DNA from 3 places in the Arthrobacter sp. AOP36-A1-22 genome. Region 3 is predicted to be linked to each of the others. Evidence: predicted binding sites of a transcription regulator. Region 3 holds the regulator's gene; each other region holds the start of a gene.
The links. The regulator LexA, encoded in region 3, represses DNA repair genes until DNA is damaged. The targets are predictions, from matches to a motif close to TCGAACANNTGTTCGA.
Positions count from the first base shown of each region.

Region 1: the regulator LexA is predicted to act here: its motif matches at 5,486-5,501, upstream of ruvA (Holliday junction branch migration protein RuvA).
Region 2: the regulator LexA is predicted to act here: its motif matches at 4,889-4,904, upstream of ACT3S2_RS04650 (LexA family protein).

Region 1 is NZ_JBQSWX010000016.1:73,741-81,430, forward strand. Features, by position in the region: gene ACT3S2_RS10775 (M3 family metallopeptidase) at 1-1,975, opposite strand, end outside; gene ACT3S2_RS10780 (CapA family protein) at 2,027-3,259, shown strand; gene pdxT (pyridoxal 5'-phosphate synthase glutaminase subunit PdxT) at 3,413-4,090, shown strand; gene ACT3S2_RS10790 (YebC/PmpR family DNA-binding transcriptional regulator) at 4,093-4,851, shown strand; gene ruvC (crossover junction endodeoxyribonuclease RuvC) at 4,858-5,442, shown strand; gene ruvA (Holliday junction branch migration protein RuvA) at 5,553-6,176, shown strand; gene ruvB (Holliday junction branch migration DNA helicase RuvB) at 6,186-7,262, shown strand; gene yajC (preprotein translocase subunit YajC) at 7,394-7,690, shown strand, end outside.
Region 2 is NZ_JBQSWX010000005.1:57,207-64,896, forward strand. Features, by position in the region: gene deoD (purine-nucleoside phosphorylase) at 90-797, shown strand; gene ACT3S2_RS04635 (SLC13 family permease) at 901-2,448, shown strand; gene ACT3S2_RS04640 (acyl-CoA thioesterase) at 2,477-2,884, shown strand; gene ACT3S2_RS04645 (ribonuclease J) at 3,169-4,785, shown strand; gene ACT3S2_RS04650 (LexA family protein) at 4,938-5,360, shown strand; gene ACT3S2_RS04655 (Y-family DNA polymerase) at 5,353-6,654, shown strand; gene ACT3S2_RS04660 (NADP-dependent oxidoreductase) at 6,709-7,690, opposite strand, start outside.
Region 3 is NZ_JBQSWX010000024.1:11,253-18,942, reverse strand. Features, by position in the region: gene ACT3S2_RS13025 (ATP-dependent DNA helicase) at 1-1,328, shown strand, start outside; gene lexA (transcriptional repressor LexA) at 1,382-2,116, opposite strand; gene ACT3S2_RS13015 (LysM peptidoglycan-binding domain-containing protein) at 2,380-2,778, shown strand; gene ACT3S2_RS13010 (histidinol-phosphate transaminase) at 2,846-3,976, shown strand; gene hisB (imidazoleglycerol-phosphate dehydratase HisB) at 4,035-4,655, shown strand; gene hisH (imidazole glycerol phosphate synthase subunit HisH) at 4,656-5,294, shown strand; gene ACT3S2_RS12995 (hypothetical protein) at 5,294-5,446, shown strand; gene priA (bifunctional 1-(5-phosphoribosyl)-5-((5-phosphoribosylamino)methylideneamino)imidazole-4-carboxamide isomerase/phosphoribosylanthranilate isomerase PriA) at 5,514-6,257, shown strand; gene ACT3S2_RS12985 (SseB family protein) at 6,260-7,186, shown strand; gene ACT3S2_RS12980 (DUF1844 domain-containing protein) at 7,284-7,652, opposite strand.

The DNA of each region.
Region 1 (7,690 bases), on a different contig from region 3:
GCCGGGCTTCACGCCCGCGGAAGATCTCATAGGAGGCCAACGGGTCCCGGGTATTGCCCCGGGCCAGGAGTTCATGGCGGAACCGGTCGCCGTTGGCCCGGGTCCCACCACCATTTTCGGTGAACCACTCCACCGTGTCGGCGTCGAGGACTTCACTCCAGATATAGGAGTAGTAGCCGGCGGAATAGCCGCCATCGAAGATGTGCTTGAAGTAGCCGGTGCGGTAGCGCGGGACGATGACCTCGGGGGAGAAGCCCGCCTCGCGCAGCACCCGGTCCTCGAACTCCAACGGATCCCCCGGATCCTCCCCGGCGGCCAGGGAATGCCACTCCAGATCCAACAGGGCCGCCGCCAGGTATTCGGTCGTGGAGAAGCCCGCACCCCAGAGGCCCGCATCCTGGATCTTCTCCACGGCGCCGGCGGGCAGCGGTTCGCCCGTCTCCACGTGGAGGGCATATTTGGTGACGAGCTCGGCGTCGAACTGCCACATCTCGTTGACCTGCGAGGGATATTCGACGAAGTCGCGCGGCACCGAGGTCCCGGCGAGGGAAGGGTAGATCCCGTGGGCGAACAGCCCATGCAGGGCATGGCCGAATTCGTGGAACAGGGTCCGGCATTCATCGAGGGTCACCAGCGCGGGTTGGCCTTCGGCCGGGGCCGGGATGTTCAGGTTGTTGGTGACCACGGGCAGTTCGCCGAAGAGGGAGGCCCCGTCGCGGATGCTGTTCATCCAGGCACCGCCGGCCTTGGTGGGCCGGGCGAAGTAGTCGCCCAGGAACAGCCCCAACGTGCTGCCATCGGCGTCGGTGACCTCCCAGACCCTGACCTCGGGATGGTACACGGGCAGGTCGTGACGTTCGGTGAACTCCACCCCGTAGAGCCGCGTGGCTGCGGCGAAGACCCCCGCGTGGATGACCCGGTCCAGTACGAACCAGGGCTTCAACGCCGCGGCGTCCACGGCGTACTTCTCCCGCTGGACCCGGGCCGAATAGTAGGCGCGGTCCCAAGGGGCGAGTGGCCGTCCGGCCAGCTCGGCCATGGTCGCGGCCTCGGTGGCGGCATTGGCCAGGGCACCGGGGATGAGGCCGGCCAGACGTTCACGCACCGCCTCCACCGAGGGAGCGGTCTGGCCTTCGAGGACGTAGGCCGCGTGATGGTCATAGCCCAACAGGGCGGCCCGTTCGGCGCGCAACCGCGCCATGGAAGCGCCCAGCTCCAGGGTCCGGTTCGGTCCCTCCTGGCCACGTCGGGTGGAGGCCTCGAACAGCCGCCTGCGTGAGTCCTCCCGTTCCAACCGGGCCAGGGCCGGCTGCTGGGTCGGCAGGACCAGGGTCAACAAATAGCCGTGAAGATGTCCGGCCTCCGTGGCGGCACGGGCGGCCGAGGCGATCTCGGCGTCGGAGAGGCCCTCGAGTGCCTCGGCGGAATCGAAGAGCACCGCGGCGTCGTTCATCCCGGCCAACAACCGGGTCCCGTACCGGGTGGAGAGGGCGGAGATCTCCGCGTTCAGGGCCCGGAGGCGCTCCTTGCCCGCTTCATCGAGCCCGGCTCCCGCCTGGCTGAACCGGCGCAGCGTCTCGGAACTGAGGCGCTGGCGTTCGCCGTCGAGCCCACCGGCGGCTTCCACGGCGGACAGCCGGGCGTGGAGCTGCGCGTCGAGGTGCACGGCATCCTCGTGTTCGGTCAGCAGTGCCTGGATGTCGGCATCGACCTCCACGAGGTCGTCGGTGCCGTGGGAAGGCCTGACATTGGAGAAGGCCATGACCGCCCGGCGCAGGGTTTCCCCGCTGGTTTCGAAGGCTTCGGTGGTGTTGGGGAAGGTGGGCTCCTCGGTGGAGGAGGTGATGGCGGCGATGGCGGCCAGCTGCTCGGCGATGCCGTGTTTGACCGCTTCGACATAATCCTGCGCCGTCAGGAGATCGAACGCGGGCATTTCGAAGGGCAGCACGCTTTTGCTGAGCAGGGGATTCGTCATGAAGTCAGTTTTTCACACCTGCGGACCGGACGCGACGCCTACCATCGGAGGATGAGCCACAGATCGTTGCCGACCCGCCGGCGGGCCGCCGTCCGAGTAGCCGCCCTGGTGGCCTCGCTGATCCTGCTGTCGGGCTGTTCAGGCGCCGATACCTCCCAGCCGGCCGGGACGGGAACGACGCCGCCGAATGCGGCGGCCCCGGCAACGGCGGGCAGCGCCACGGCGGCGACGACGGATGCGGAGGCCACCGGGCCGGACCCGATGCCCTCGTCCCGCGAGGAGGTCTCGGTGGTGGTGACCGGTGACGTGTTGCTCCACCCACCCCTGTGGGAACAGGCCCGGGCGGACGGTTCGGCCGCTACCCCCGACTTCGCCCCGCTGCTATCGGGTCTGGCGCCCTATCTTGCCGACGCCGATCTGGCGATCTGTTCGTTGGAGACCCCGGTCGGGACCGACAAGGGGCCCTATCGCGGGTACCCGTCCTTCGTGGTGCCCCCGCAGATCCTTCCGGCCCTGGCCTCCACCGGCTATGACGCCTGCACCACCGCCACGAACCATGCCGTCGACGACGGGACTTCCGGGGTCGAACGCACCCTGGACGCCCTGGACGAGGCAGGGCTGGAACATACCGGGACCTATCGCAGTGCCGCGGAGTCCCGGAAGCCGCTGATCCTGGAGGCCGGGGGAATCCGGGTCGGCGTCGTGGCAGCCACCTACGGGCTCAACGGGTTGAGCGCCGACACCGACTGGAGGGTCGATCTCATCGACACCGACCAGATGATCGCCCGGGCCAGACAAGCCCGCAAGGCAGGCGCCGACGTCGTGCTGGCCGGGTTCCATGCCGGCGAGGAGTACTCGACACGCCCGACCACCGAACAAACCCATATCGCCCACACCCTGGCGGACAGCGGGGAATTCGATGCGGTCTATTCGCACCACACGCATTCGGTGCTGCCGTTGGAAAAGCGCGACGGGGTGTGGATCGCCTACGGGTTGGGCAACTCGGTGTCCGCCCATGCCACCGATCTGGCGGTGAACCGGGAAGGGGTGAGCCTGAAGCTGGACTTCGTGAAGGAGGGGGACCGGTGGACGACCTCGGCCCCGCGTTGGGTCGGACACATCATGGCCCAGGACCCGGTGCGCTGGTGTGCCCTGCCGGCGAAGACCCCGTGCACGACGGCGGCCGGTGATGCCGCCTCGCTGAAACGCACGCGCTCGACCTTGAACGTCCTGGGCGCCGACGGGGACGGGGCCCGGCCTTGGCGCCCCGCAGCCTCCCCGTGACCAGCCCCGCAGCCTCCTCGTGACCAGGCCCGGGGCTGACGGTGCCTACCCGGTGGGCGGTCGGCCGGTGCGGGAACTATGCTGAAGCGTCCCATTTCCTCCGCCGCGGTGACGCGGTGCGACCCCGGCCCCACCCGGGAAAGGCGGTTCCACATGCTCAACGTCGGTGTCCTGGCCCTCCAGGGTGATGTCCGCGAACATGTGGCGGCGTTGGAATCCGTAGGCGCCCGCGCCGTTGAAGTCCGCCGGGCCGAGGAACTGGCGGGGCTGGACGGGATGGTCCTGCCCGGGGGCGAATCGACCACCATCGACAAGCTCTCCCGCATGTTCGGGCTCTCCGCCCCGTTGAAGGAACGCATCGCCGACGGGTTCCCGGTCTTCGGTTCCTGCGCCGGGCTGATCTTGTTGGCTGATCGGATCCTGGACCCCTCGACCGACCGCCAAGGCGTGTCGCAGCAGAGCTTCGGCGGCATCGACATGAGCGTCAGACGCAATGCGTTCGGCCGTCAGGTCGAGTCCTTCGAAACGGATCTGGCGTTCAAGGGACTGCCCGATCCACCCCGGGATGCCCGGTCTTCCGCCAGCGGACCCGCGGCGGCGGTGCGGGCGGTGTTCATCCGCGCCCCCTGGGTCGAATCGGTGGGCGAAGGGGTCGAGGTATTGGCCAGGGTCCGGGTCCCGGCGGGCGGATCGGGCCCGGAGGCGGGAACGGACAGTAGAATCGTTGCAGTACGTTCGGGATCGCTGTTGGCGACGTCCTTTCATCCGGAAGTCACGGGGGAGCGCCGGATCCACGAACTGTTCATCCAGCTGATCAAGGGAGAAGCGTAAGCATGTCAGGCCACTCCAAATGGGCAACCACCAAGCATAAGAAGGCGGCCATCGACGCCAAGCGCGCGAAGTCGTTTGCCAAGCTCATCAAGAACATCGAGGTCGCAGCCCGTGCCGGCGGCGCCGATATGGCGGGCAACCCCGGCTTGGAAGTCGCCGTTGCCAAGGCGAAGAAGACCTCGGTCCCCAATGACAACATCGACCGGGCCGTCAAGCGCGGTGCCGGGCTGACCGGTGAGGTCATCGACTACGCCGAGATCATCTACGAAGCCCGCGGGCCGCAGGGTTCGGCACTGCTCATCGAATGCCTGACCGATAACAAGAACCGGGCCGCTTCCGAGGTGCGCCTGGCCATCAACCGCAGCGGCGGGACCGTCGCGGACCCGGGCTCGGTGGCCTACATGTTCACCCGCAAGGGCGTGGTCTCGGTGCCGAAGAACGACCTGACCGAGGACGATCTGCTCATGGCCGTGCTCGACGCCGGGGCCGAAGAAGTCAAGGAATCCCGCGACGGCTTCGAGGTGCATTGCGAGCCCACCGACCTGCAGGAAGTGGTCAAGGCGCTGGAGGAGGCAGGCATCGAATACGAATCCGATGAAGCCGAGTTCGTTCCCTCCATGCAGGTCCAGATCGATGCCGACGCCGCGCGCAAGTTCCTCAAGCTGGCCGATGCCCTGGAGGAACTCGACGACGTGCAGAACGTGTATTCGAATGCCGATCTCACCGATGAGGTCATGGCCGAGCTCGAAGCGGACGACTAGCACCCCATGGCGTTGCGTGTGGTCGGGGTCGACCCGGGGCTGACCCGCTGCGGTCTGGCCGTGGTCGACGTCGAACCCAACCGGCGGGCGTCCCTGGTCGACGTGAAGGTAGTCGGGACGACGCCGGACACCTCGTTGGACCAGCGACTGCTGGCCATCGCCGAAGGCATCGATGCCTGGTTGGACCGGCATCGCCCCGACGTGCTGGCCGTGGAACGGGTCTTCAGCCAACTCAATGTCAGTACGGTCATGGGCACCGCGCAGGCCTCGGGGATCGTGATCGTCGCCGCGGCCCGGCGGGGCATCCCGGTGGCTTTGCATACCCCGACCGAGGTGAAGGCGGCCGTGACCGGAAGCGGTCAGGCGAGCAAGGCCGCCGTAGGCAAGATGGTGGCCAAGATCCTCCGCCTGGACGAACCACCCCGCCCGGCCGATGCCGCCGATGCCGCCGCCCTGGCCATCACCCATGGCTGGCGCGGGGCGGCCCCCGGTTCGCAGGCCTCCAGCGGGGTCACCGCCGGCTCCAGCGGGTTGACCCCCGCGCAACGCGCCTGGGCCGCCGCCGAAGCAGCGGCCCGCAAGCCACGCTGACCGAGTCGGTGGGCCCGGATCCGCGGCCCGACGGGTAAGGTATTCGTAGATATGTTCGGATGCCGCCCAGCGGTCACCGATCACAGGACGACGCCGGAGGAAGGCTTTTCATGATCAGTTCGCTCAACGGTGTGGTGAGCCATGTGGCCCTGAACAGTGCCGTCATCGAGGTCTCCGGATTCGGGATGCTCGTCCAGGCAACCCCGCAGACCCTCTCGGGTCTGCATGTGGGCCGCGAGGCCGTGGTGCATACCTCGATGGTGGTCCGCGAGGACTCCATGACGCTCTTCGGTTTCGCCGAGCCGGGGGAGCGGGAGGTGTTCGAGGTGCTGCTCTCCGTGGCAGGGATCGGTCCGCGGCTCGCCCTGGCCGTCCTGGCGGTCCATACCCCCGAAGACGTCAGGGTGGCCTCCGCCGAGGGGGACACGAAGGCCTTCTCCCGGGTTCCGGGCATCGGCCCCAAGGGCGCCCAGCGGATCGTGCTGGAACTGGCCGGCAAGCTCGCCCCCACCGGGGAGGCCACCACCACGGCCCAGGCCGCCACCGTACCGGCGTGGAAGGAACAGGTGCTCGAGGCCCTGACCGGATTGGGGTGGTCCGATAAGGACGCCGAAAAGGCTGTGGCGGCCACCGCCAAGGCCGAGCCCGAACTCGTGGCCACCGCCCAGGTGGGCAACATCCTCAAATCAGTTCTGCGCGACCTGGGCCGTGGCGCCTCGGCCGGCGGACGATAGGCTGGAACCATGACCGAGAACCAGCAGATCACCGCCTCCTCCTCGGAGCCGGAGGAGCGGGCGCTCGAGTCGGCACTGCGCCCGAAGAACCTGCATGACTTCGTCGGTCAACCCCGGGTCCGCCAGCAGCTCTCGCTGGTCCTGGAAGCCTCACGGATCCGCGAACGCTCCGCGGACCATGTCCTGCTGTCGGGCCCTCCGGGGCTGGGCAAGACGACCCTGGCGATGATCATCGCGGCCGAAATGAACGCCCCGCTGCGCATCAGTTCCGGCCCCGCGATCCAGCATGCCGGGGATCTGGCCGCCATTCTTTCCTCGCTGACCGAAGGCGAAGTCCTGTTCCTGGACGAGATCCATCGCATGAGCCGTCCCGCCGAGGAGATGCTCTACATGGCCATGGAGGACTTCCGCGTCGACATCGTCGTGGGCAAGGGGGCCGGAGCCACGGCCATCCCCCTGGAGATCCCGCCGTTCACCCTGGTCGGGGCCACGACCCGTGCCGGTCTGTTGCCCGGGCCGCTGCGTGACCGGTTCGGCTTCACCGGGCACCTGGAGTTCTATGCCACCGAGGAACTCGAGCTGGTCCTGCGCCGTTCGGCCATGCTCATGGACATGTCGGTGAACTCCGCGGCCTTCGCCGAGATCGCCCTGCGTTCGCGCGGTACCCCCAGGATCTCCAACCGTCTGCTCCGCCGGGTCCGGGACTGGGCCCTGGTCCACGGGATCGAACAGATCGATGCCCGGGCCGCCTCCGCGGCCCTGGACATGTATGAGGTCGACTCCAAGGGCCTGGACCGGATGGACCGCAACGTCCTCGAGGCCCTGTGCACCAAATTCGCCGGAGGACCGGTGGGCCTGTCGACCCTGGCCATCGCCGTCGGACAGGAGACCGAGACGGTGGAAACCGTCGCCGAACCGTATCTGGTCCGTGAGGGCCTGCTCGGGCGGACGCCACGCGGGCGGATCGCCATGCCCGCCGCCTGGGAACATCTCGGATTGGCCATGCCCGCCCATGCGGTCCACTACGATGGCGCGGCCGGTCAATTCGGTCGCCAGGACCCCTCCGGGAACCCCGCCGGCAGCTGAGCCGGAGGGCGGGAATCGGCTCCGCGGTCACCCAACGTCCAGACTGGACCTATACAATAGTGACTTGCCCTCCGTGGGCGTTGTCGAAAACGCCCTCCGGAAGTCCCCGGAACAGAAACAGGTAGTAACTCTTGACCTCCACCGTAATTGCCCAGGCGGACCAGCCGTCGGGCTTCGACCCGATGACCCTGATCCTCATCCTGGCCTTCGCCTTCCTGATCTTCATGATGTTCCGCGGACGCAAGAAGGCACAGAAGAAGCAACAGGAGCTCCGGTCGCAGCTGGCCGTCGGATCCGAGGTCATGACCAACTTCGGACTGTTCGGAACGGTCGCGGCGATCGACACCGATGACAACAAGGTCATCCTGGAGATCTCCCCCGGAACCACCGCCACGGTCCACGCCCAGGCCATCGCCAAGGTCATCCCC
Region 2 (7,690 bases), on a different contig from region 3:
GGCATTCCACGGTGTGAGGAGGTTCCCATGTCGGTCATGCTATCCTCCCGTGCAACCACCCCGACCGCCCCCGACCATCCAGGAGAGTCATGGCCACCCCGCATATCTCAGCAGAACCCGGCGACTTCGCACCCCATGTGCTGATGCCCGGGGATCCGCGACGCGCCCAGCGCATCGCCGAGACCTTCCTGGAGGACCCGCGACTGGTCACCGAGGTCCGCGGCATCCTGGGCTACACCGGAACCGTCGATGGCCAGCCGGTGTCGGTGATGGCCTCGGGCATGGGAAGCCCCTCGATCAGCATCTATGCCACCGAACTGGCCAGGTTCTACGGGGTGAAGCGGATCATCCGGGTCGGCACCGTGGGCAGCATGCAACCGCAGCTGAAGGTCGGGGACGTCATCGCCGCCGCCGCAGCCCACACCACCTCGGCGATGACCGCGGTGCGTTTCCCCGGTGTCCACATCAGCCACACCCCCGATTTCGGGTTGTTGCGTGCCGCCGTCGCCCATGGGGAGGACAGCGGGAAGACGGTCCATGTCGGCTCCGTGCTGACCAGCGACGACTTCTACAACGGCGACCCCGAGGCCATGGTCCGGCTCACCGAGGCCGGCACCCTGGCGGTCGAGATGGAAGCCGCCGCCCTGTATGCGGTGGGCATGCGGGAAAAGATCGAGACCCTGATGCTGGGCACCGTCTCCGATGGCAGCCCGGGCAGCTCTGATCTCACTGCGCAGGAACGCGAGGAGACCTTCACCGAGATGGTGGGGTTCGCGTTGGCGGCATTGCGTTCCTGAAGTCCGCGCCGGCCCGCGTGGTGCTCTGGGCAGAAGAGCCCGTATCGGAGATAGTGGGCGGACGGGACCGAACCATCCCGTCCACGCCAGCAGAAGGACCGTGATGACAACGCCGTCAAACGAACCGGATACCCGTCCGAACGATGCCCCGGACGCCACTGCGGAGGACGACGCCGAACAGGCGCCCGGGCTGCGCGAATCCGCCCAAAGCCCGGCCGTGTTGATGCGCAAGCGGATCGGTCTCTTCGCCGGGCCGGTGCTGGCCGTCGTCGTCTTCTTCCTGCTGCCCGGCGATCTGGCCCAACCCGCCCGGTTCACCGCCGCGGTGGCGACCGTGATGGCCCTGTGGTGGATGACCGAGGCGATCCCGTTGGCCGCCACCGCGCTGCTTCCGCTCGTGTTGTTCCCCATGCTCAACGTCGCCGGAATGGGCGATGCCGCGGCACCGTATGCGAATCCGATCATCTTCCTGTTCATGGGTGGTTTCATGCTCGCCCTGGCCCTGCAACGGTGGAACCTGCACCGGCGGATCGCGCTGGCCACCGTGCTGCTGGTGGGGACCAAGCCCCGCCAGCTGATCGGCGGGTTCATGATCGCCACCGGGTTCATGAGCATGTGGGTGTCCAACACCGCCACGGCGGTGATGATGCTGCCCATCGGGATGTCGGTGCTGGCGTTGACCGCGCGGATGAGCGATGAGAAGAAGGTACCCCCGAAATTCGGGATCGCCCTGATGCTCGGCATCGCCTACTCCGCCTCCATCGGCTCGCTGGGCACCATCATCGGGACCCCGCCCAACGCCCTGATGGTGGGTTATCTGCAACAGGCCCACGACATCCATGTCGGTTTCGGACAGTGGATGCTGGTGGGCGTTCCCATGTCGGTCGTCTTCATGGCGGTGGCCTGGTACCTGCTGACCTTCGTGATCTTCAAGCCCGAGATCAGCGAGATCCCCGGCGGCCGCCAGCTCATCTCCGATGAGTACAAGAAGCTGGGCCGGATGAACGTCGGGGAGAAACTGGTCCTGGCGATCTTCGTGCTCGCCGCGGCCTCCTGGATCACCGTGCCGCTGCTGTGGCCCGATACCTCCATCGAGGATGCCGTCATTGCGATGTGCGTCGCCGTGGCCCTGTTCATCATCCCGGCGAACCTGCGCAAGGGCGTCCCGCTGCTGAACTGGGGCAGTGCCAAGGAACTGCCCTGGGACATCCTGCTGCTCTTCGGCGGCGGGCTGGCCCTGTCGGCTCAATTCACCGAAACCGGCCTGAGCAAATGGGTCGGCGAACAAGTGGACGGCCTGGGCTTCCTGCCGGTGGTGGTCCTGATCGCCGCCGTGGCCCTGATCGTGTTGGGGCTGACGGAACTGACCAGCAACACGGCCACCGCGGCCGCGTTCCTGCCGCTGATCGGAGGGGTCGCCGTCGGGCTGGGATTGGACCCGATGCTCCTGGTGGTTCCCGTCGCCATCGCCGCCACCTGCGCTTTCATGTTGCCGGTGGCCACCCCGCCCAATGCCATCGCCTACTCCAGCGGCTACGTCGAGATCTCCGACATGCTCAAGGCCGGCATCTGGCTGAACGTCATCTCGCTGGTCCTGACCACTTTGACCACCATGACGTTGGCGGTCTGGGTCTTCGACGTCGTCTATTAGCCGCCAGCGGCCCCGGTAGGGTGGGGCCATGAGTTCCACGGACGTCACCATTGCCTTGCGCTGGTCGGATCAGGATGCCAACGGCCACCTGAACCACGCCCGCATCGTCACCCTCATGGAGGAAGCCAGGGTGCGGTGGATCCGCACCGAGGACGGGTTCGCCCGGTTGCTGATGGGGGTGGTCGTCGCCTCGATGACCGTGGACTACCTGGCCCAGGCCGAATACATCCCGTCGATGACCATCGGCCTGGGCATCGAGCGCATCGGGACGAAATCCTTCACCCTGCGACACACCGGCGTCCAGGACGGGACGACCGTGTTCGTGGGCACCACGGTCATCGTCCCGTTGGCGGCCGACGGTGCCGCCTCCCGCGCGTTGACCGATGACGAGCGCGAGGCATTGGGCAGGCATCTGGTGCAGGACCCCGCCGAATAACCGGTCCACCGCGCGATTCCTCCTCCGGAAGCGCGCGGGGTCGCTGCTGCGCGGGGCCCGACGGCGGCGTAGCGCCGAAGCGGTGGTAAAGTCGAGGTAGATATGCTTCTGCCGCCCGTGGGTCGCTGAAGCCCTTGATTTTCCCGGTTCGCTCCGGCGTCGACTGTTCACCTGACGCTGCCGGCCGGATACCGAAGAAACCAGAACAGCACAGAGAACGGACACTCTTGAGAAAAAAGCAGCACCAGACCCCGCCCGCACTCGCCAAGGGAGCCCTGCGTGTCATGCCGTTGGGCGGCCTGGGAGAGATCGGCCGCAACATGACCGTCTTCGAATACGGTGGCAAGTTGCTCATCGTCGACTGCGGCGTCCTCTTCCCCGAGGAACAGCACCCCGGCGTCGACGTCATCCTCCCGGACTTCTCGGCGATCCGCGACCGCCTGGACGATGTGGTGGGCCTCGTGCTCACCCACGGCCACGAGGACCACATCGGCGGCATCCCGTACCTGCTGCGTGAACGCGCCGACATCCCCTTGATCTCCGCCCGGCTGACGCTGGCCTTCGTGAAGACCAAGCTGCAGGAACACCGGATCAAGCCCAACGTGGTCCAGGTCAAGGAAGGCGAACGCAAGAAGTTCGGTCCCTTCGACCTCGAGTTCCTGGCCGTGAACCACTCCATCCCCGACGGCCTGGCCGTGGCGATCCGCACCGGTGCCGGCACCGTGCTGGCCACGGGCGACTTCAAGATGGACCAGTTCCCGCTGGACCGCCGCATCACCGACCTGGCCGGCTTCGCCCGGTTGGGCGAGGAAGGCGTGGACCTGTTCCTGCCGGACTCCACCAACGCCGAGGTCCCGGGCTTCATGGCCGCCGAAGCCGATCTGCTGCCGGCCATCGACAACGTCATGCGCACCGCCCCGCGCCGCGTGATCGTCTCCTCCTTCGCCTCGCATGTGCACCGCATCCAGCAGGTCATCGACTCCGCCCATAAGTACGGCCGCAAGGTCGCCTTCGTGGGCCGTTCGATGGTCCGCAACATGGGCACGGCCCGCGAGCTGGGCTACCTGAAGATCCCGCGCAACGTGCTCGTGGACTTCAAGGAGGTCGACAAGATGGCGCCGGAGAAGGTCGTCATCATCTGCACCGGTTCGCAGGGTGAACCGATGGCCGCACTGGCCCGCATGGCCAACCAGGACCACATCATCGACCTCATCGAAGGCGATACCGTCCTGCTGGCCTCCTCGCTGGTCCCGGGCAACGAGACCTCGATCTACCGCCTGATCAACGACCTGACGAAGCTCGGCGCCAACGTGGTGCACAAGGGCAACGCGAAGGTCCACGTCTCCGGGCACGCCTCGGCCGGCGAACTGGTGTACTGCTACAATCTGGTGCGCCCGAAGAACGTCATGCCGGTCCACGGCGAACACCGCCACCTGAAGGCCAACGCCGAACTGGCGGTGCGCACCGGGGTGGATCCCAAGAATGCACTGGTCCTCGAGGACGGCGTGACCGTCGACCTCAAGGACGGCGTCGCCCGCGTCTCGGGCAACGTCGCCGCCGACTACGTCTACGTCGAGAACATGGTCGCCGGCGCGGCCACGGAGGAGTCCCTGCAGGACCGCATCCGTCTGGCCGAGGACGGCGCGCTGACCGTGCTGGCCATCGTGGACCCGGCGACCGGCGCCCTGGAGGAGGACCCCGAGTTCTTCCCGGTGGGCTTCAGCTTCTCCAATAAGGACCTCGGCAAGGCCGTGGGCATCGTGGAGAAGACCCTCAACGGACTCAAGGGCGTCAAGACCGGGCCGGACGCGGAACGGGCGATCTCCCAGGCCCTGGTGCGCTGGTCCGACCGCGCCTTGCGCCGCAAGCCCGTCGTCACGGTCATCACCGTCGACGCCTAGGCTCCGCCGCCCACCAAACCGGTTCCGATCCCTGCGATCGGGACCGGTTTTTTGGTGCCCGACGGCGGCTCGGGAACCGGGGCCGGTGATGCTACGCTGGTCATCGAAAGTTTGTTCTATTCCAGGGGGGTGTCGTGTTCGGTCAGGAGCCCGTGCATGTCCCGCCGCCCGGCACCTTCGGCGGGGATGAGGCCACCGGCGGGCCGACGGCGGAACGCCAGGCCAGCGGCTTCCCGTCCCCGGCCCGCGACTACTTCCACGGTGGGATCGACCTGAACCGGCATCTGATCCGCGATAGGACGTCCACGTTCATCATGCGTGTGGCGGGGAACTCGATGGCCGCCTCGGGCATCTGCGACGGGGACGAGGTGATCGTGGACCGCTCCCTTCCGGTGCGCGACGGCCGGGTCGTCATCGCCGTCCTGGAGGCCGAAATGGTCATCCGGCGCCTGGGCATCGACGCCGATGGGGTCTGGCTGCGCACCGACGACCCCGCGACCGGTCCGGTCATGGTCCGGGCGTTGGAGGACCTCACCGTCTGGGGCGTGGTCACCCGCTGCCTGCACCATGTCTGAGCCGGGTCCCGGACGCGGGCGCATGGCACTGGTGGACGTGAACAATTTCTATGTCTCCTGCGAGCGGGCCTTCGACCCGCGACTGGAAGGCCGTCCCGTCGTCGTGCTCTCGAACAACGACGGCTGCGTGGTCGCCCGGTCACCCGAAGCCAAGCAGCTCGGCATCAAGACCGGCACCCCGTGGTTCCAGGTCGCCGGGAGCGCGGAGGGCATGGGGCTGGTGGCCCGCTCCAGCAACTACGAGCTCTACGGTGACATGTCGTCCCGCGTGATGGAGGTCATCGGACGGTTCGGCGCCTGGCAGGAGGTCTACTCGATCGACGAGTCGTTCATCGGGCTACCGGGGGACGAATCGTCGCTGCGGGACAGCGCGCGCCGGATCCGGGAAGCGGTGTGGCGCAACGTCGGGGTCCCGGTCTGCGTGGGGGTCGCCCCGACCAAGACCCTAGCGAAGTTCGCCAACCACGTGGCCAAGCACAACCCCGGTCTGGGTGGGGTCTGTTCACTCGACAGCGTCCCGCCGGAGGAGATCCACCGCATCCAATCACGCGTCCCCGTCACCGGGCTGTGGGGTGTCGGGGCCAGGAACGGGCAACGCCTCAACGCCCTGGGCATCGAAACGATCGCCGATCTGCGGACGGCGGACCCGTTGGTGATCCGCAAGAAGTTCTCGGTGGTGCTGCAGCGCACCGTGCTTGAACTCAACGGCACACCGTGCATTCCCGAGGTCGAGGAGCGGGCGGACAAGGCGCAGATCATGTTCTCTCGTAGTTTCTCCACCCCGGTGACCACCGCCTCGGACATGGACCAGGTGATGGCGCTCTACGCCCAACGCGGGGCCGCGCGGATGGCTGCCGAGGGATTGCGGGCCACGATGCTCACCGTCAGTGCCGGGGTCAGCCGCTTTGCCGGATCCGCGGAAGCACCGGGGGCGAATCCGGTGGTGGGCGTGAGGTTGTCGGCGCCGACGCAGGATCCGATCGTGCTCACCCGGACCGCCGTCGCGGCGATGCGGGAACGGTTGGTCCCCGGGATGCGGTACGTGCGGGCCGGGGTGGTGCTCTCGGGCCTGGAGCCGGCGGATGGCCAGGCGGCTTTCGAGGCCTTCACGGCCGAGGGGGAGGAGCGCCGGATGGGGACGCTGCTCGGGGATGTGCGCGCCCGTTTCGGACAGGCGGCGATCGGGTTGGGCCATGCCGGGCTGGCCGAACCGGCGGCCTGGACGATGAAACGCGAATTCGCTTCGCCCCGCTACACCACCGAATGGTCCGACCTGCCCGTGGTCACCGCGTGAATCGGGCCCCGGCCTCCCCGCGGTGGGGAGGCCGGGGCCCCGGGATGGTGTCGGCTAGAGCTTGACGACCATCTTGCCGGTGTTGGCGCCGCGCATCAGGTCCAGGAACGCGTCGACCGCGTGATCCAGTCCCTCGACCACGGTCTCGTCGAAGACGAGCTCCCCGGCCGCCAGCCAGGCCCCTGCCTGTTCGGCGAAGGCCGGGAGGTGCTCGGTGTAGTTCCCGACCGTGAAGCCCTGCAGGCGCAGGCCCTTGGTGATCAGGTTGGCCATGTTCCGTGGGCCGGCCTCGGGCTCGGTGATGTTGTACTGCGAGATGGCCCCGCACAGGGCCACCCGTCCACCGGTCTTCAGGGTGCCGAGGGCTGCTTCGAGGTGCTCGCCGCCGACGTTGTCGAAGTAGACGTCGATGCCTTCGGGGGCGGCTGCTGCCAGCTGGCCGGCGATATCGCCGTCCTTGTAGTTGAAGGCGGTGTCGAACCCGTACTTGGAGGTCAGCAGTTCGATCTTCTCGGGGCTGCCCGCCGAACCGATGACCCGGGCCGCGCCCTTGAGCCGGGCGATCTGGCCGACCATCGTCCCCACGGCCCCGGCGGCACCGGAGACGAAGACGGTGTCACCTTCCTTCATGGAGGCGATCTCGAGCAGGCCGACCCAGGCGGTCAGGCCGGTCATGCCCAACGCGCCCAGGTAGACCGACGCCGGCAGGCCCGGCAGTTCCTGTACGGCGCGGAATCCTGCGGCAGGGCCCTGGGCGACATCCCGCCAGCCCAGGTCGTGCAGGACCAGGGTGCCTTCGGCCAGCGAATCGTCGCGGCTCTCGATGACGCGGCCGACGGCCCCGCCTCCCATGACCTCGCCGACGTTGAACGGGGGGATGTAGGATCCGGTGTTGTCGTTCATCCGGCCGCGCATGTAGGGGTCGACGGAGATGAAGTCGTTGGCGACCCGTACCTCGCCTTCGCCCAATGCCGGAAGATCGACGACGGCGGTGCGGAAGTTCTCGTGGTCGGGCCACCCGGTGGGGCGCTGGGCG
Region 3 (7,690 bases):
TGGCCGTCTCGGCGTTCGAGGGATTGGCGGTGCTGCCGGAATTTGACACGGTGATCATCGACGAGGCCCATGAACTCCAGGACCGGGTCACCAATTCGGTGACCCGCCCCATCTCGGCAGCGCTGGTTGCCGCCGCGGCCACCGCGACCCGCAGAAACTGCAAAGGCGTCGCTGTCGAAGCCCTCAACCAGGCGGGTAAGACCCTGTCCGACTCCCTGGAGGGAGTGCCGACCGGGCTGCTGCCCAAGGGGCTGAACGAAGAGCAGGTCGCCGCCATCGCCGCCGTGCGCGAAGCGGCGCGTACGGCCCTGTCCGACTCGAAACCGGGGAATGGCGAAACCGCTGACGGCGGACGCCAGATGGCCCGCTCGCAGTTGATGTATCTGCAGGAACAGTGCGAACGCCTCGATGGACCCGCCGATGAACGCGAGGTCGTCTGGATATCCCGCCAAGGCAACTTCACCCCGGGGGCCGGTTACAGCGCCCCGGATGACTCGGCCCCCGCGACGATCAATGTCGCTCCACTGTCGGTGGCCGGCAAATTACGTGAGGGCCTCTTCGACGGCCGCACGGTCGTCCTGACCTCCGCGACCCTGGCCATAGGTGCTGCCTTCGAACCGGTGGCCGGATCGTTGGGGCTGCTCGGCGAGGGGGCTCCCGCGTGGACGGGCATCGATGTCGGTAGCCCCTTTGACTATGCCCGGCAGGGGATGCTCTATGTTGCGCGGCATCTGCCCAAACCATCGCGAAACGTATCGACCGAGGCCCTGGATGAGCTCGCCGACCTGATCGGGGCCTCCGGCGGGGGAGTACTGGCATTGTTCTCCTCCCGGCGGGCCGCCGAGGAGGCCGCCGAAGCGCTGCGGCCACGGGTGGACCCGGAGATTCTCTGCCAGGGCGAGTCGAGCATGTCCACGTTGGTCCGGCAGTTCGCCGATGAACGCGATACCTGCCTGTTCGGGACCATGACCCTCTGGCAGGGAGTCGACGTGCCGGGTCAGTCATGCCGGGTGGTGGTCATCGACAGGATCCCTTTCCCACGCCCCGACGACCCGCTGTCCACGGCACGCAGCCGCGACGTTGCCCGACATGGGGGCAACGGTTTCATGGCCGTCTCCGCCTCCCATGCAGCAGTCCGTCTGGCCCAGGGGGCAGGCCGGTTGATCCGTTCCACGGGGGACCGTGGCGTGGTGGCCGTCTTGGATTCACGGCTGGCCACCGAACGCTATGGAAACTACCTGCGTGCGTCGCTGCCCCCGATGTGGTCGACCACGGACAAGGACGTCGTGCTGGGGTCGCTGAGGCGTCTGGCGGCGAGCGAGGACTAGACATGAAAGGAGGGCCCGTCCGCGGACGGGCCCTCCTGGAAGTACACCGCGGCCTAGATCGAACGCATCACCGAAACGACCTTGCCCATGACGGTGGCATGATCGCCCAGGATCGGCTCGTACTGGCGGTTCTGTGGCAGCAGCCACGTGTGGCCGTCGCGCTGCCTGAAGGTCTTCACCGTGGCCTCGTCATCGAGCAGCGCCGCGACGACATCGCCGTTCTCCGCATGTTGCTGACGGCGGACGACGACCCAGTCCCCGTCACAGATGGCTGCCTCGACCATCGAATCCCCGCTGACCTTGAGCATGAACAGTTCACCGTGCCCGACGAGTTGGCGTGGCAATGACATGACATCCTCGACCGCCTGGTCCGCCAGGATTGGTCCACCGGCGGCGATGCGGCCCACCAGCGGAACCCGGGCCACCTCGTCGGAATCATCCGAGTCCACCACGGTCAGCCGGGGCCGAAGCTGCTCCGGTTCCCGCGGGGCGGGAGCCGGCTGCGAGGCCTCCGGGGTCCCGGTGACCTCGGGGGCCAGCGGGCGCAGGATCTCCATGGCCCGGGGGCGGCGTGGATCCCTCCGGATGTAGCCGAGCTTCTCCAGCTGGGCGAGCTGGTGGGTGACGCTGGACAAGCTCGCCAGCCCGACCGTATCGCCGATTTCGCGCATGGACGGCGGATACCCCTTGGCGGTCACGGCCTCCTGGATGGTTTCCAGGATCCGCCTCTGCCGGACAGTCAACCCCTTCGGTGCCTTCTTCGGCGCCGGATTCTCCGCTGAGCTCATGATCCATCCCGTCCTGGTAAATCGCCGGCGTACCGGGGCTGTGCGCAATGTGTCGGATGCAACTGGTGGACTCTCATCCATCCAGCCGATGGCTTCCACTCTAGGGCAGTCACGGACTTCATTCAAAGATTTATTCGAACGTGTCTCGACAATCTTCGTACATAGATGCTAAAAATGAGATAGAAGTTCGAATATGAGTTCGAAGATCGGGTTCGACACCCGCAACGAGAACCCGCTTCGGCGGACAACAGGAAGGTCAGACCATGGCGCAGATCGCACTCGCAGCCCCGGTGTCCCTCAAGGCGGACTCCGTTCCGACCACCGCCCCGGCCCGTGCCTCCACCCCTCGGGGCCGGCTGGAGCTGACGCGACGGGGGCGCTTCATCCTCATTGGCCTGCCGGTCATGCTGGCAGCCACCGCCCTGCTCGTCCTCGCTGGCATCTTCACCGCCCCGGTCATGGCCTCGGACGCATCGGATACGACCGCGGTGGAAGCCACGACCGTCTCCGTCATGGAGGGCGACACGGTCTGGGCGCTGGCCGAGGAGTTCGCCCCGCAGCGCGACCGCCGTGACGTCATGGCGGAAATCACGGAAATGAACGACCTGAACGGATCGGTCCTCGTCCCGGGCCAGGAGATCTTCGTCCCCACGGGCGATTAGGCCCGCTTTATGACCCTGTCACCCGGTCCGATTCCCGACTGCGGGGCACGGGCAATAGAATGGGGTCGTGAGTGATCAGCTGGAACGACTGGCCAAATTGCCCCTGCGTGAAAACCTGCGTGGCATCGAACCCTACGGCGCACCGCAACTGGACGTGCCCATCCTGTTGAACGTCAACGAGAACACCCATCCGTTGCCCGAGGCAGTAAGCCGGGCCATCTCCGAAGAGGTCAGTGCCGCCGCTGCGTCCCTGAACCGTTACCCGGATCGTGAATTCACCGAACTCCGCGAACGCCTCGCCGACTATTTGGGACACGGGCTGGATGCGGCGAACATGTGGGCCGCCAACGGATCCAACGAGGTCCTGCAGCAGATCCTCCAGGCCTTCGGAGGGCCGGGACGCACCGTGATGAGCTTCCCGCCCACGTATTCGATGTACCCGTTGCTGGCCAGCGGGACCGACACCACCTACCTCGCCGGAGAGCGGAGCGGTGACTTCGGACTCAGCGCGCGATCCGCAGCGGACCAGGTCACGGAGGCGGCGCCGGATATCGTGATCCTCTGTTCGCCGAACAACCCGACGGGTACCGCCCTGGGACTGGACGTCGTGGAAGCGGTATACGAGGCAGGGCGTGCCAGCCAGGCGATCGTCATCGTCGATGAGGCCTACGCCGAATTCGCACTCAGCGGGACCGGATCCGCGCTGACACTGCTGCCCGGCCGCGAACGACTGATCGTCACCCGGACCATGAGCAAGGCCTTCGCGCTGGCCGGGGCCCGGCTGGGCTATCTCGCGGCGGCCCCGGAAATCGCCGATGCGCTGCGCCTGGTCCGTCTGCCTTACCACCTCTCGGCCGTCACCCAAGCCACCGCCAATGCCGCCTTGAAACAGGTCGATGCGCTGCTGGCCACGGTCGAGGACATCAAGGGCCAACGCGACAGGATCGTCCGCGAACTCACCCGGTTGGGGTTGGAACCGGCAGTCAGTGACTCCAATTTCGTCTTTTTCGGCGGGCTCGAGCATTCCCGTGCCATCTGGCAGGGTCTGCTCGAGGCCGGGGTACTCATCCGAGATGTGGGCATCGCCGGTCATCTGCGGGTCACCGCTGGAACCGAGACCGAGACGACCGCATTCCTCCAGGCCTTGGAGGGCCTCCTGAGCCCCGCCGCGGATACCGGCTCCGGGCACGACAGCTAGACTTAACCTGCGGGCCGCCACCGTCGCCGCCCGCCCCACCCACACCGAAGGAATACCCATGTCTGCAGAATTGCTCGGCGGTCGCCGAGCCCGCATGGAGCGTGCCACCAGCGAGTCCACCGTCACCGTCGAACTCGACCTGGACGGCACGGGTGTCGCGAACATCAGCACCAGCGTCCCGTTCTACGACCACATGCTCACGGCGCTGGCAAAGCACTCGCTGATCGACCTGACGGTCCAGGCGACCGGCGACACCCACATCGACGCCCACCACACGGTGGAGGACGTGGCCATCACCATCGGCGAGGTCCTGCGCACCGCCCTGGGCGACAAGGCGGGGATCCGCCGCTTCGGCGAAGCTTCGGTCCCGCTCGATGAGGCCCTGGCCCACGCGGTCGTCGACATCTCGGGACGGCCCTATCTGGTCCACGGGGGTGAGCCGGCTGGTCAGGAATACCACTTGATCGGCGGGCACTTCACCGGCTCGCTCACCCGCCACGTCTTCGAATCGATCACGCTGCACGCACAGATCTGCCTGCACATGCGACTGGTGTGCGGCAGGGACCCGCACCACATCGTCGAAGCGCAGTTCAAGGCCTTCGCCCGCGCCTTGCGCCAGGCCGTGGAACCAGACCCCCGCAACGCCGGGATGATCCCCTCCACGAAGGGTGCCCTGTAGATGGCCGGGCCCCGGATCACCGTGCTGGATTACGGATCGGGCAACATCCGTTCCGCGGTCCGCGCGCTCGAACACGTCGGAGCCGAAGTCACCCTGAGCAACAAACCGGATGACATTCGTGGGGCCGATGGTCTCGTCGTTCCAGGAGTCGGCGCCTTCGCCAGCGTGATGAAGGCCCTCGGCGAGGTCGGGGCAGGACCGTTGATCGGGCGCCGGATCGCCGGGGGCCGTCCGGTCCTGGGGATCTGCGTCGGCCACCAGGTCTTCTTCGATGAGGGGGTCGAACACGGTATCCGGACCGCCGGTTTCGGGGAATGGCCCGGAACCGTCGAGCGGCTCAAGGCGCCGGTGGTCCCGCATATGGGCTGGAACACCGTCACGGCGGCCGAAGGGTCCAGGCTCTTTGCCGGTCTCGAGGACGAGCGGTTCTACTTCGTACACTCCTATGCGGTCCAGCATTGGGATTTCCCGGTGGCCCAACCGCGTATGAGCCCCCCGGCAGTGACCTGGTCCGATCACGGGGGCCCCTTCATCGCCGCCGTGGAGAACGGGCCGTTGTCGGCCGTGCAGTTCCACCCGGAGAAGTCAGGCGAAGCAGGGGCGAAACTGCTATCCAACTGGTTGGGAACCCTGTCCTGATGTGGAGTCTCATCCTCATGGCGGTCGGCGGCATCCTCGCCGGTGGTGCGTTGTCGCTGCGTCAGCAAAAGGCCCATATCTCCTGGATCATCGCGACCTGGGTCCTGGCGGCGATGGCCCTGCTTTCCGCCTACATCATGACCCTGAAGTAGTCTTCCCCTCCCGGCAAGACGCCGCGTACCACCCCCCCCACGACCTATTCGACGAAGACCGGAGAAGATCCCCGTGACCAGCAACAGCATCCTCGAACTCCTGCCCGCGGTGGACATCGCCGACGGGCAAGCCGTCCGCCTCGTCCAGGGCGAAGCCGGCAGCGAGACCGGGTACGGTGACCCGCTTGAAGCGGCCCTGGCCTGGCAACAAGACGGCGCCGAGTGGGTGCACCTGGTGGACCTGGACGCCGCATTCGGGAGGGGGAACAACACCCAGGCCGTCGCCCGGATTTCCCGTGAACTGGGAATCAAGATCGAACTCTCCGGCGGAATCCGGGACGACGAATCCTTGGAACGGGCGCTGGAATTCGGTGCCGCCCGGGTCAACCTGGGTACCGCTGCCCTGGAAGCCCCCGACTGGACGGCCCGCGCCATCGCCCGGCACGGAGACAAGATCGCCGTCGGACTCGATGTGCGGGGAACCACGTTGGCCGGCCGCGGGTGGACCAGCGAAGGGGGAGACCTCTGGGACGTGCTGGCCCGGCTCGAAGACGCCGGATGCGCCCGCTACGTCGTGACCGATGTGACCAAGGACGGAACACTGCGCGGTCCGAACGTGGACCTGCTGCGTGAAATGTGCACCCGAACCAGTCGACCCGTGATCGCCTCCGGCGGGATCTCCAGCCTCGATGACCTGCGCGAACTACGTGCCTTGGTGCCCGACGGGGTCGAGGGCGCAATCGTGGGCAAGGCCCTGTATTCCGGGCAGTTCACCCTGCCCCAGGCCCTCGACGTCGCCGGCCGGCGGTAGCGATGACCGACGGCGCATCCAACGCGGCCGCCAGAACACCCCGCGGGAAAGCTCCCACGGACCAGCGGATCGGCCGCCACCTGCCAGGACATATCGAGGCCGCCCTGCTCCGCGCCGGAGAAGCCACCGACTCCGCCGGCCAATCCTGGGCCGGACGGGATCTGTCGGGCGGGGGAAACCCGCTGCACCACTTCGATGATGACGACGGCACGGCCGACCCCGGCTACCTCGAAGCCATCACCGCGCTGAAGGCCGGCTCCGGTACCGAACAAATGGTCCACGAGGCGTTGGCCCACGCCAGGGTGTTCGTGCCCGTGGTCGCGACCCTGGCCGAAGGGGGCCTCGGGGACCACGGATTCACCGAAGACAAGGAAGCCGATATGGCGCTGGTGACCATCACCGCCCCTGACGGCCGCCCCGCCCTGCCGGTGTTCAGCAGTGTCGACCGGTTGCAGGCCTGGCACGGGCAAGCACGCCCCGTGGCCGTCTACGCTCCGCGGGCCGCCTTGTCCGCCGTGGCCGAAAAGGCCCAGCTCATCGTGATCGACCCCGCGGCAGAGGCCACCTTCGTCCTGCGACGGCCCGCGATGTGGGCGCTGGCCCAACAGCAGGAGTGGACCCCCAGCTACGCCGACGAGACCCTGCTGCCGCTGCTGCAGGCCGCGGCCGACGCCGATCCCGCCATCCTCGGGATCACCGCGGCCCCGGGCCGGGGCGTTGCTTCGCGCACCGCCGATGGGACGGTCATGGCCGGGGGAGGCCCGGGCCCGGAGCTGCGCGTGGAGGTCTCCCTGCGTTCCGGGATGGCCCGTGATGACGTCACCGACACCGTCGAGCGACTGCAACGCACGCTGGGAGCCGACCCGGAATTCGGTGCCCGGGTCGATTCGTTGGAACTCGGACTCCAGGGACCACCGGCCCGCGCGTGAACGGCTACGCCACCCGGCGGCAGGGACCCCCGGGCCGGGCAGCGAAAAGGAGGCCGCCACCGGGGTGGCGACCTCCCTGGGAATGGTGGTCGAAGCCCTAGTTCACGGGCCCGGTGAGTTTCTCGCCGGGACCCTGCCCCGGGGCATCCGGGTAGTTGGAGGCCTCACGGAAGGCCAGCTGCAAGGAGCGCAGGCCGTCGCGTAGCGGGCCGGCATGCTGGGAGCCGACTTCGGGTGCTGCTGCCGTGATCAGACCCGCCAGTGCGGTGATGAGCTTGCGGGCTTCATCCAGGTCCTGCAGGTCTTCCGCGTCTTCGCCTTCGGCGAGTCCGCACTTCACGGCTGCCGCGCTCATCAGGTGCACGGCTGCGGTGGTAATGACTTCCACGGCCGCTACTTCAGCGATGTCGCGAACCTCGTTGGTCTCGCCGAAGGTGGCGTCCGGATTGGTTTCAGGGGTACTCATGCTGCTAAGCTTTTCACAGACCGACTGGTTTTGCTGAC